2 regions of the Brevibacillus brevis NBRC 100599 genome follow, and region 1 is predicted to be linked to the other one. Evidence: riboswitches for the same ligand, from Rfam matches in the RefSeq annotation. Region 1 holds a riboswitch; the other holds the start of a gene.

Region 1 (5,640 bases):
TGATTTGCGCAGGGAAATCAGGATGAGTGCGAGTGTGACAATGATCATAAGGACGAAGTAAAGCGGATAGTATACGTGCGTGAGGAAGGAAACGAACTGCATGTCGCTATACGGGAGGCTGGTAAAGGCGATCATGCTCCCCCCGAGAAACAGGATCGTGTATTTGCGCTGTTTTCTGGTATGGATCGTGAGTAACTCCCCCAGAAGCAGCAAGCAGATAGTGATTCGAATAAAAGCACCAGAGAGCCACTGGAAAATCGAGAAGAACTCCATATTTTCGATGTCTTTTCCAATGGTGAGGAGCCGCCATTGTTCAAATGCGGGAAAACGTTGACGGGCAGATTCGACAGGTCCGAATTCTGCAATCGCCCCTGTCAACGGACTGAGTGTCAACAGAACCGTAATGCCGAGCATAACGAAATAGTGTACGAGGCGGAGTGGCTTGCGGATGTGATGCTGAAGCAATAGCAACAGAAACAGCTCGGTTATACCACCGCCAAAGTAGAGCATCCCCATTATCAGAGGACGATAACCGTTCTGGAAAAGCGGTAGTAAAAGACTATAATCCTTTTTGGGAATATTGCCAAAAGCGACAAAAAATCCAAGCAACACGACGATAGGCAGAAGTATTCCTGCTGTAATTCCAACAGAGGTCATTCCCCCGATAGCTGCGAGCACACATAAGCCCATCAAGGCGAATGCAGTCACCCATTCGGGTGTTCGAGGCAGATAATTGACGGTAGTCCATGTCTGGGTATCGATCAGATTGGTTAACGCCATCAAATACAGGCAGATCATGATCGGAGTGAGCAAGAGATGGCTGACAATATTTCCTGTTCGCTGCTGAAGCCATTCATACAAGGCTTGTTGTTTTATTGTTCGATTGATCACAAACAATAAATACACCCACAAGGAAAAAGGAATACCAGCAACCAACACGCTCAACCAAGCATCTCTTCCGGCTTTACTTAATAAGAGGGGAATGACGGTTACGTGGTTCGTAATGCCGATCGTCAGCATCATCACCATAATGGCTTGACCAATCCCGATTTTTCCGTCCACTTTCATGAAAGACTTATCCCCCTGTGTGTGGTGGTGCTGTTAGGATTTGCCTGCTTACTTGGAAATATGTATCACGTATAAAGGTTACATCCTCCCGAAAAAGTATGGTATTCTACTATGAGGTAAAAAGGTAGAAACGGAGTAAGGAGTGCAGCCGATGTATCAGCTCATAAGAAAATATCTGTTCCAGCAAGATGCGGAAGAGATTCATGAAAAGACAATTGGTGCCTTAAGGCTGGTGGAGGATTCTGCTCCAGGCAAAAGCATCCTGAAGATGATCTATCAGGTAAAAGACCAGCGGTTGGAGAACAAGCTGTGGGGAATGACGTTTCCGAATCCAGTCGGACTTGCAGCCGGTTTTGATAAAAATGCAGAAGTTTATCATGCGCTGGGTGCTCTTGGCTTTGGGTTTGTGGAAATCGGGACACTGACGCCGCAGGGGCAGCCAGGCAATCCAAAGCCCCGATTGTTCCGATTGCCGGAACATCAAGCTGTCATTAACCGAATGGGCTTCAACAATCACGGTGCGTATCTGGCTTCCCAGCATTTGGTCGATTACGCATACTCAGATGTTCCGATTGGGATTAACATTGGGAAAAACAAAGTAACGCCGAATGAAGAAGCGGCCGTCGATTATAGCAAATGTATGGACATGCTCTATGCATACGGTCACTATTTCGTCATTAACATCAGCTCTCCAAATACCCCGAATCTTCGTGACTTGCAGGAAACGGAGAGCTTGCGTCATTTGGTGCGTGCAGTAAAAGAAAAGGCAACCGAAATGGAAGGGCGTTCCATCAAGAAAAAGCCGATTTTGCTGAAAGTAGCGCCAGACATGTCAGATGAGCACATGCGCGATGTTGTTCACGCTGCTGTAGAAGAAGGCATTTCCGGAATTATTGCTACCAATACGACACTGTCACGCGAGGCCGTTTCCGGACATCGATTTGCCGAGGAAGCGGGCGGATTGAGCGGAAGACCTCTTACAGAGCGTTCCACTGCTTGGGTGAAGGAGATTTATCAAGAAGTAGGAGACAAGGTACCAATCATCGGTGTCGGTGGTATTTATAATGGGGAAGACGCCTACGCGAAAATCCGGGCAGGAGCCAGTCTTGTTCAGGTGTATACGGGGATGATTTATCAGGGCCCAGGTATCGCCAAACAAATCAACAAAAAACTGCTCAAGCTCATGCAACGCGATGGTTTTAAACATATTAGTGAAGTAATTGGCGTAGACGCAAAAGAATAGATAGAACAAGTACGCATAGGTCGATGGCTCCGTTTGTAGTGGGTCATCGACTTATGCGTTTTCGCTTATATTCTTCCGATTTATGTAGTGATCCGGTATAATGATGTGGGACAAACATGAATTGTCAGTCAATTGCATATAGTCGGCGTTAGGTGCCTTTATGTGACGCATAAAGGGTAACAGGGAATCGGGTGAAAGTCCCGAGCGGTCCCGCCACTGTAACCAGGGAGCTCTCTTTGAAAAGGAAACCACTCATCTTCGTATGGGGAAGGACAAGGAGCGCATGGATCTGGAAGCCAGGAGACCTACCTAGTAGCCACACCCACAGAACCTTCGCGGAAAGGAGCGGTGAATACGAGGCAATGAGGCTGTCTAGTCAGTCTGTTGTTTTGTGTGCACATCTCGTCCACTGATGGATGGGATTTTTTTGTTTGGAGGAAAGAATGAAAGTCAGTGAAGGAGGATAAACATGAATCGATCTCGTCTCGTATCTACTTGTTTGATGATCGCGGGCTTTGTCTTGTATTTTTTGCTCAATGAACCTGAGACAGGACATGCAATGCACATCATGGAAGGGTATTTGCCATTATCCTGGGCCTTATTTTGGTGGGCTGTGTTCTTGCCATTCTTTATTCTTGGGATTCGCTCGATTAACAAGATTGTAAAAGAACATCCCGAGATGAAGCTCCTTATTGGCGTTGCAGGAGCATTTGCCTTTGTTTTATCTGCATTGAAAATCCCTTCGGTTACAGGCAGCAGCTCTCACCCGACTGGAACAGGCCTTGGCGCCATTATGTTTGGGCCTTTTGCGATGTCTGTGTTAGGGAGTATGGTGCTCTTGTTTCAAGCCTTGCTTTTGGCGCATGGAGGTTTGACTACGCTAGGAGCAAATGCTGTATCTATGGCAGTAGTAGGACCGATGGTGGCATACGGAATCTATCGGTTGATCATGAAAGTGGCCGGAAGTCAGCGTCTGGCGGTTTTTGCGGCGGCGGCTTTGGCTGATCTCGCTACCTATGTGGTGACTTCGTTTCAACTGGCATTCGCATTTCCAGCTGAATCTGGCGGAGTGTTGGCCTCATTTGCCAAATTCGCAGGAATTTTTGCGTTCACGCAAGTACCGCTCGCTATTAGTGAAGGTCTGTTGACCGTTCTTGTTTGGAACTGGTTGTTATCTTATAACGCAAAAGAGCTTACGCAGCTTCGTTTGCTCAAACGGGAGGAATCGCTGTGAAAAAGGGGTGGAACTGGCTTTTACTCTTGGGGGTAATTGTACTGGCTATTGTCCCGCTGCTGCTGGTGCAGGATTCGGAATTTGGCGGCGCAGACGGCGTGGCGGAGGAAGCGATCAAGGAAATCGCTCCGAACTACGAACCGTGGTTTCAACCGCTGATAGAACCGCCAGGGGGAGAGACGGAGAGTCTATTGTTTGCGGTGCAGGCGGCGTTGGGAGCGGGAGTGGTTGGCTACGCCGTGGGTTTGTACAAAGGTCGGTTGGATAAACGCAAAAAATGAACGGGCTGCAGCTTGATTCTCTCTCTTATCAAAACAGGCTAAAACATCTGCCGCCAGCTCATAAGCTATTGCTGGCGAGTGCAATGTTACTGCTCGTCCTGGTGGGACATGTATGGATGCAGATGGCGGTCGTGGTTTGGATGACGGTATGGGTAGTGGTATATGCCCGTATTCCTGTCCGTATCTACTGTGCCTTTATGATCGTGTCACTCTCGTTTTTCGCGGCGGGGCTCCCTGCTCTATTGATTGAAGGGGCGAGAGCAGGAGGAGTACAGGTACAGGTCGCGGCAGCATGGGATTTGGGTTCGTATGTGCTCTATGTGCCGATGTCCTCCTTCAGTAAAGTTTGGATTTTATTTTGGCGGACCATGGCGAGCTTATCCTGCTTTGCTTTCCTTTTGTTTACCGTGCCGTTTGCCGAAATCTTGCAGGTGCTTCGCCGGCTTCATATGCCTGTTCTTGTGACTGATTTATTAATGATTATGTATCGGTTTATTTTTGTGTTGGTAACGATTTCTCACCAGCTCTGGATTGCCCAACGTTCGCGCGGAGGTCATCGCGGCTTCCGGGCGACACTTCGGGATGCAGGGGTTCTCGTTGCGCAATTGTTTGTCAGAGCGATGCGCAAATACGAAGCCCTGCACAAAGGAATGGCGGCAAGAGGTTTCGGGGAGAGCATGCAGGTGCTCTCGTTTCATTCCCATGCCCGCTCGCACCGCTATGAGTGGGAATCAATCGCAGGCTGTATGCTGCTGGTGCTGCTTGAGTGGTGGACAGGAGGTTGGCGGTTATGACATCACGGTTGTTGGAGTTCATCGATTTGCAGTACACGTATCCAGGAGGGCGGGGACCAGTCCTGTCAGGGCTGTCCTTATGGATTCCAGAGGGGAAAAAATGTGTTCTTTTGGGGCGGAATGGCTGTGGGAAGTCGACCCTGTTCTTGCATGGAAACGGGATCATCGAGCCACAGCAGGGACAGGTGCTGTGGAAGGGGAAACCGCTTGTCTACAAACGGGCCGCATTGCAAGAGATGACGCAAAAGGTAGGCTTGGTCTTTCAAGATCCCGAGCATCAGTTGATCGCAAGCACAGTGGCAGAAGATATATCTTACGGTTTATGCAATCAGAAGCTGCCTGTGGACGTAATCCGGGCAAAGGTAGAAAAGGTGCTGGATGCATTCGGGTTAAGAGAGCTGGCAGAAGCTCCGATTCATCATTTGAGCCTGGGACAAAAACGACGACTGGCACTCGCAGGGGTCATGGTCATGGAGCCAGAGCTTTTGCTGTTGGACGAGCCTACTGCGTATCTGGATCGCTACCAGACCAAAAATTTACTGCGGGAGCTCGATGCTATTCACCGGCAAGGAACGACTGTTTTGATGGCAACTCACGATATGGATATTGCGTTTGAATGGGCGGAGTGGATTTGCATCATGGATGAAGGAAGGCTTGTGTTCGCGGGAGATCCGCAGGAGGCATTGGAAAACAGAGACATGCTGGAAAGCCTTCATCTAGGTATGCCGTTGCTCGTGGATGTGTGGGAGGCACTGCCTGAGCAGTGGAAGCGAGAGTTGGGCGGAAATATTCCACGTTCGGTCGACGAGCTGAGAAAAATGCTCAGTGTTCAGCGTGTGTGGTGAATGGAGTGGGCGCTTTCGGGTAAGCTAACCCCAAAAAGCCATGGAGGTACGCGTATGGAACATGACTCTGTCTCGAGTTCATCTGTCCCGAATCATCAGGAAAAAGAAATCCCTCGCCAAGTGAAGGATGAACTGATGTATCAAGTGTTGGAGAAAGACATGACTACCGCTGAAC
Region 2 (5,640 bases), 1.9 Mb from region 1:
TTATTTGTTGTTGGGATCGATTCATAAAAAAGTAGCTTCCAAGCCCAAATAAGAAAAATAGAATTGGATAAAATTTACTGTTAAAAATATAATACAGTCCAGCATGTAATTCATTATAATTCGACACATTATTCATCACCTGAAAACTATTCACAAGAAGTACCCCAATCAAGGCAAATCCTCGTAAGTAATCCATAATGTCTATTCTTGTATATGAATTTATTTTATTCATGTAGAATCTCCTCGTTGAAAATATTCATTTAGATTAAACACCTTACCTACCTTTATCTTTTCAACTCCCCAAGTCGGTTTCATGACTTAAACATACACGTTATCTTTAGACAAATGAATGACTGCTGTCTTACAATACAGAATACAATCTTACTAAATCGTAAAATTACCAGAGCACCTCATTTAAAGAAGTTAGCCATAGACGAAAAGGTAAATCGTACGGAAGCGAGAATGAATCCAGTGGCAGAAAACGACTTTCTAAATAGTCATAAAAAAAATACCTCCGGTGACCTGTTGCAACCAAGCTCACCAGAGGCATCTATTCGTTATAGGGGGGATAGTGTCCCCCCTTACATCTCTACCTTCCGCTTCCTTCTCAATACATGACGTTCCTTCGCTTTTTCATACTGAATGCGCTCTTCCTCAGTATCAGGAATGACACCAGGCACGATCGTCGGCTTTCCTTGATCGTCGAGGGCAATCATCGTCAGATACGCGCGTGCTGTCATGCGCTTTTCCCCGGTCAACAAGTTCTCCGCTTCCACTCTCACGAATACTTCCATCGATGTCTTATGGGTCCAGGTGACATATGCCTCGAGGTTGATCGCTTCCCCTGTCTTGATTGGCGCGAGAAAATCGAAGGAATCACTGGACGCAGTGACAACTGGCTTACGGCAATGTCGCATAGCTGCGATGCAGGCGATTTTATCTACATAGGCCATGACTTTCCCACCGAAAATGGTATGGTGGTGATTGGTATCCGGCGGAAAGACGAGATCAGTCAAAAAGGTTCTCGATTGTTGGATCGGTCGTGCTTCTGTCATCATTTGTGTGGCTCCTCTCATCGCGTTCACCTTCCCGACTGAGCTGTCAAACGATTCCGAATCGCTTTCGTTGCCGCAACCATGTTTCGTAATGACTGAACGGTTTCTTCTCTTCCTCTCGTCTTCAGCCCGCAATCCGGGTTTATCCAAAATTGGTCCGGTGGAAGTAGCTGTACGCCTCGTGCTACCATATCTTCCATTTCTGAAACAGCTGGAACTCGGGGGCTATGGATATCATATACGCCGAGCCCGATGCCTTTATCATACGTACCTGTTTCGAACACAGACACGAGCTCTCCGTGGCTGCGTGAGGTTTCAATCGAGATCACATCGGCATCGAGTTCGCTGATGACGTCCATGAAATCATGGAATTCGCAATAGCACATATGTGTATGAATCTGGGTGCTCGGCGCAACAGTGGAAGTCGCTAGACGAAACGCTCTGACAGCCCACTCGAGATAAGCTGCTTGCTCTTCTTTTTTGAGCGGAAGTCCTTCGCGCAGCGCTGGTTCATCAACTTGAATCATGAGAATCCCCGCTTCTTCCAAGGCTTCTACCTCTTTTCGCAATGCCAACGCGATTTGTTCGCACACTTCTTGTCTGGAGACATCGTCTCGAGCAAACGACCAATTCAGAATAGTTGCTGGGCCCGTTAACATACCCTTCATTGGTTTGGCGGTCAATGATTTTGCAAACACACTTTCTTTGACCGTCATTGGTGCCACAAACTCCACATCTCCGTAAATAACAGGTGGCTTCACGCAGCGCGAGCCATATGACTGCACCCAGCCGTTTTTCGTGAACAAAAAGCCATCGAGTTTTTCGCCAAAATACTCAACCATATCTGTTCGTTCGAACTCACCATGGACGAGGACATCCAGACCGAGCTCTTCCTGTATTTTGACCCATTCCTTGATTTGCGCCTGAATGAAAGCGTCGTATTGCTCCACTGTCCAGTTCCCTTTTTTAAACTGCTGTCGAGCTTGACGAACCTCCGCCGTCTGCGGGAAACTACCGATTGTGGTCGTTGGCAACAGTGGCAACTTCCACGTATTTTGTTGAATCTCTCGACGTTCGAGATAAGGAATACTTCTTTCAAGTTTGACAGCAGTGATTTGACGTAAAGCATTCTTCACATCTTGACGATTCCTTGCTGGAGATAATGCGAGCTTCAGCAAGTCCGCTTCATTTTGAGCGATCTCTTTTGAAATGACGTACTTCCCATATCGGAATCCTTGGACTAAAAGCTGTACTTCCCCTAGTTTTTCGTCGGAAAACGCCAATGCAGACACGACTTCCTCTGGCAAATCGCTCTCTGCTTCAACTGTTACAGGAACGTGCAACAAACTGCTAGACGGCTGCAGCCACAGCTTTTCGAGTGGAACGATCTCGGAAATTTCATTGACCAGCTCCCATTTCTCCTCAATGGACGCACGCCATATGTTTCGACCGTCGATGATTCCCGCTGCGAGAATCTTGTCTGCTGGAAACCCGTGTGTTTTCAGATGAGTCAAATTGCGCTTCGCTCCGTGTACAAAATCAAGACCGATTCCTTTTACTGGTAAGGAAACTAGCTCCTTGTACCAATCCACCGCTTCAAAATAGGTTTGCAGCATGCATTGTAGATGCGGTAGTGCTTGACCGATTTGCGTATAGATACGCTTGATGATGGCGCGTTCTTGCTCAGAGACATCCCGTACAAATGCAGGCTCATCGATTTGCACCCATTCCACGCCGTGCAGCTCTAACTCCCGGAGAACGTCTATGTAGAGCGGAACGAGTTGATCCACGATGATCTCAAATTCGTTTTTCTCATATCCTTTGGACAATTTGACAAACGTATACGGGCCTACAATAACAGGCTTTCCGATGATGCCATACTTTTCTTTGGCCTCCAAATAGGCCTGGAGAGGCTTGTTCTCGGTTATGGCTGGTTGTCGTTCACCGAACTCCGGGACGATGTAATGGTAGTTCGTGTTAAACCATTTCGTCATTTCGCTGGCGACAGCTTCCTTCGAACCGCGAGCCATGGCGAAGTATGTGGCTAATGAAACCGGGCCTCCCTCATATTCATAACGCTTGGGGACCATTCCAAACATCACAGCCATATCCAGCATGTGATCGTAGTACGTAAAGTCACCCACAGGGATCAGCTCGACCCCTTTTTCCTGCTGACGTAACAGGTTTTGGTGACGGATTTGCTCCATTTGCTGTACCAGGCTTGCCTCATCGATGCTGCCTGCCCAAAATGCTTCCAATGCCTTTTTCCACTCGCGGTTCTTCCCGATCCGTGGATATCCCAAATTGCTGCTTTTCATGAGCTTCCTCTCCATTCTTCATTCGATCTTGACTTGAATCCGCCCAATAAAAAAGGCATCTCCAACGATCAAAAAGAACGTTAGAAATGCCAAATAAGCACTGAGATCACAGCATCCTAACACCTCCCTATCTCCCGTAGGTTAAACAGTGTCGTCGAAACAGGCAGGTCTCCTGACTTTGGGATCATCATCTGCACATACCTTCCCAATCCGTTTGGATCAGTGGCTAATAAATGTGCCGACTCCCCTCATACAGTGGCGGGACCGTGTCGGATTCTCACCGACTTCCCTTTTCATCCTTGGTCGATCTTGATAACCAAAGAACCTGTTCCCACTCCTATGAAATTATCATGGTTCTGTGAAGCGCCCCAGAAAACGAGCAGGGCAGCACACTGTTCATACAGTAACACAGAATCCATTTTTTGTCATACTAAAATCTAAAATCATCGTCCGTCAACGGCTCTACGTTTAGTGTACGGACATAACCATTTCCTTTTTTCGAGAAGAAGTCATGCTGCTTCGTCTGCGTGCGAATGCCGTTCAGCACGATCGGGTTTACTTCTTCCTCCGGGAATAGCGGGTCCAGACCCAGATTCATCAATGCCTTGTTCGCGTTGTAGCGCACGTAGGCATGAACCTCGTCAGCCAAGCCGATTTCGGTATACAACGAAGTCGTATAGGCCTCTTCATTTTCTTGCAGCTCATGCAAAAGGGCATACAGCTCCTCTATTGCTGCGGTCTGCTCGACCACACTCAGACCTTGGTAGACTTCTTGCGCGAGAACGCCGACATAGAGTCCGTGGATACTCTCGTCACGAACAATCAGGTCGATAATTTCCCCGCTGCTTGTCATCTTTCCTTGCCCCGCCAAATAGAGCGGATAGAAGAAGCCGCTGTAAAACAGATAGCTTTCCAGGAAGACGGACGCTACCATCGCCATGTACAAGTCTTTCGGTTTCTCAATTTCTTGATAGCGTTTGGAGATGAGGGCCGCTTTCTTTTGCAGATGTGGATTGTTTTCTACCCACGAAAAAATACCGTCAATCTCCTCTGTCGATGCCAGCGTTGTAAAAATACTGCTGTACGATTTCGCATGGATTTGCTCCATCATACCCATGAAGGCGAGAACCGCTTTTCTTTGCAGTCCATCGACATGCTCCATGATCTTCGGCATCCCTACTCCACCCTGAACCGTATCCAGCAAGGTGAGACCGCCCAATACTTTTTTATACGTATCCCGTTCAGTCGCACTGAGCTCCATCCAGGCCATCTTGTCATCTGACAACGGAATCTCATCATCCGTCCAGAACTGCATGATGTTTTGATTCCAAAACGTCATCGTAAAATCGTCGTCCGGCCTGTTCCAATTGACTGCTTTCATATGGCGTTCCTCTTCTCTTTTTGCTTGATGCTTTTCCTTATATGAATCGCGTTCACTAAACAGCGCAGCTAATGCACTCTTCTACAGTCAAATGCTTCGTCCGCGTATAGTAGAGCGACTTCAGACCTTTTTTCGCTGCGTAAATGTAATAGCGAGCCAGTTCTCTGGTTGAAATGTTGCTGTTCACGTGCAGCACAGTCGAAATTCCTTGGTCGATGTGCTCTTGAATTTCGGCAATCAGATCAATCACTTTGAATTGATCGATTACATACGCCGATTTGTAGTAAAAATAGTTTTCCTGCGACAAGTACGGCATCGGGTAATACGTCGTAGAGTTGGCATACGTTCTCGTTTCGATATGCTCAACAATTGGCATCACGCTAGAAGTCGCATTCTGAATGTAGGAAATGCTCTGTGTCGGTGCAATCGCCAAACGGTACGCATGATAAACGCCATGCTTTTGCACCTTTTGCTGTAGCTCCGCCCAATCTGCTGGCGTCGGAATGTGCATTCCTTCAAAGAGAAGCTTTGCTTTTTCCGTCCGCGGGCTGTAATCGTTCGTCACGTACTTGTTAAAATAAGTGCCTTTTGCATATTCCGATTGTTCAAAGCCCAAGAAGGTCATGCCTGTTTCCCTTGCAATTTCCATACTTTTTTCCAAGGAGTAGAAGTTCATCATCATGAAGAACGTACGGGCGAAATCTTTCGCTTCTTCACTTTCATAAGCGATTCTGTTCTTTGCCAGATATCCGTTCAGATTCATCGCACCGAGACCTACAGAGTGCAGCTCACGATTTGCCTTTTGAACGCCTGGAGCGTTTTCTACACGCGTCATGTCACTCACGGCTGTAATGGCTTCGATTCCTTCGTGGACAGATTCGCGGAT

The links. A riboswitch is a leader RNA that binds a small molecule or an ion and turns the genes downstream of it on or off. The one in region 1 is predicted to bind cobalamin.
Region 2: another riboswitch for cobalamin. It lies ahead of metE (5-methyltetrahydropteroyltriglutamate--homocysteine S-methyltransferase); the one in region 1 lies ahead of BBR47_RS24675 (energy-coupling factor ABC transporter permease).

The regions. Positions count from the first base shown of each region.
Region 1 is NC_012491.1:5,182,647-5,188,286, reverse strand. Features, by position in the region: gene BBR47_RS24685 (GerAB/ArcD/ProY family transporter) at 1-1,068, opposite strand, end outside; gene BBR47_RS24680 (quinone-dependent dihydroorotate dehydrogenase) at 1,220-2,311, shown strand; cobalamin riboswitch at 2,445-2,639, shown strand; gene BBR47_RS24675 (energy-coupling factor ABC transporter permease) at 2,781-3,545, shown strand; gene BBR47_RS24670 (energy-coupling factor ABC transporter substrate-binding protein) at 3,542-3,826, shown strand; gene cbiQ (cobalt ECF transporter T component CbiQ) at 3,823-4,620, shown strand; gene BBR47_RS24660 (energy-coupling factor ABC transporter ATP-binding protein) at 4,617-5,465, shown strand; gene BBR47_RS31410 (hypothetical protein) at 5,520-5,640, shown strand, end outside.
Region 2 is NC_012491.1:3,313,383-3,319,022, forward strand. Features, by position in the region: gene BBR47_RS15810 (DUF418 domain-containing protein) at 1-232, opposite strand, end outside; gene BBR47_RS15815 (acyl-CoA thioesterase) at 582-1,058, opposite strand; gene metE (5-methyltetrahydropteroyltriglutamate--homocysteine S-methyltransferase) at 1,082-3,373, opposite strand; cobalamin riboswitch at 3,518-3,717, opposite strand; gene nrdF (class 1b ribonucleoside-diphosphate reductase subunit beta) at 3,804-4,754, opposite strand; gene nrdE (class 1b ribonucleoside-diphosphate reductase subunit alpha) at 4,810-5,640, opposite strand, start outside.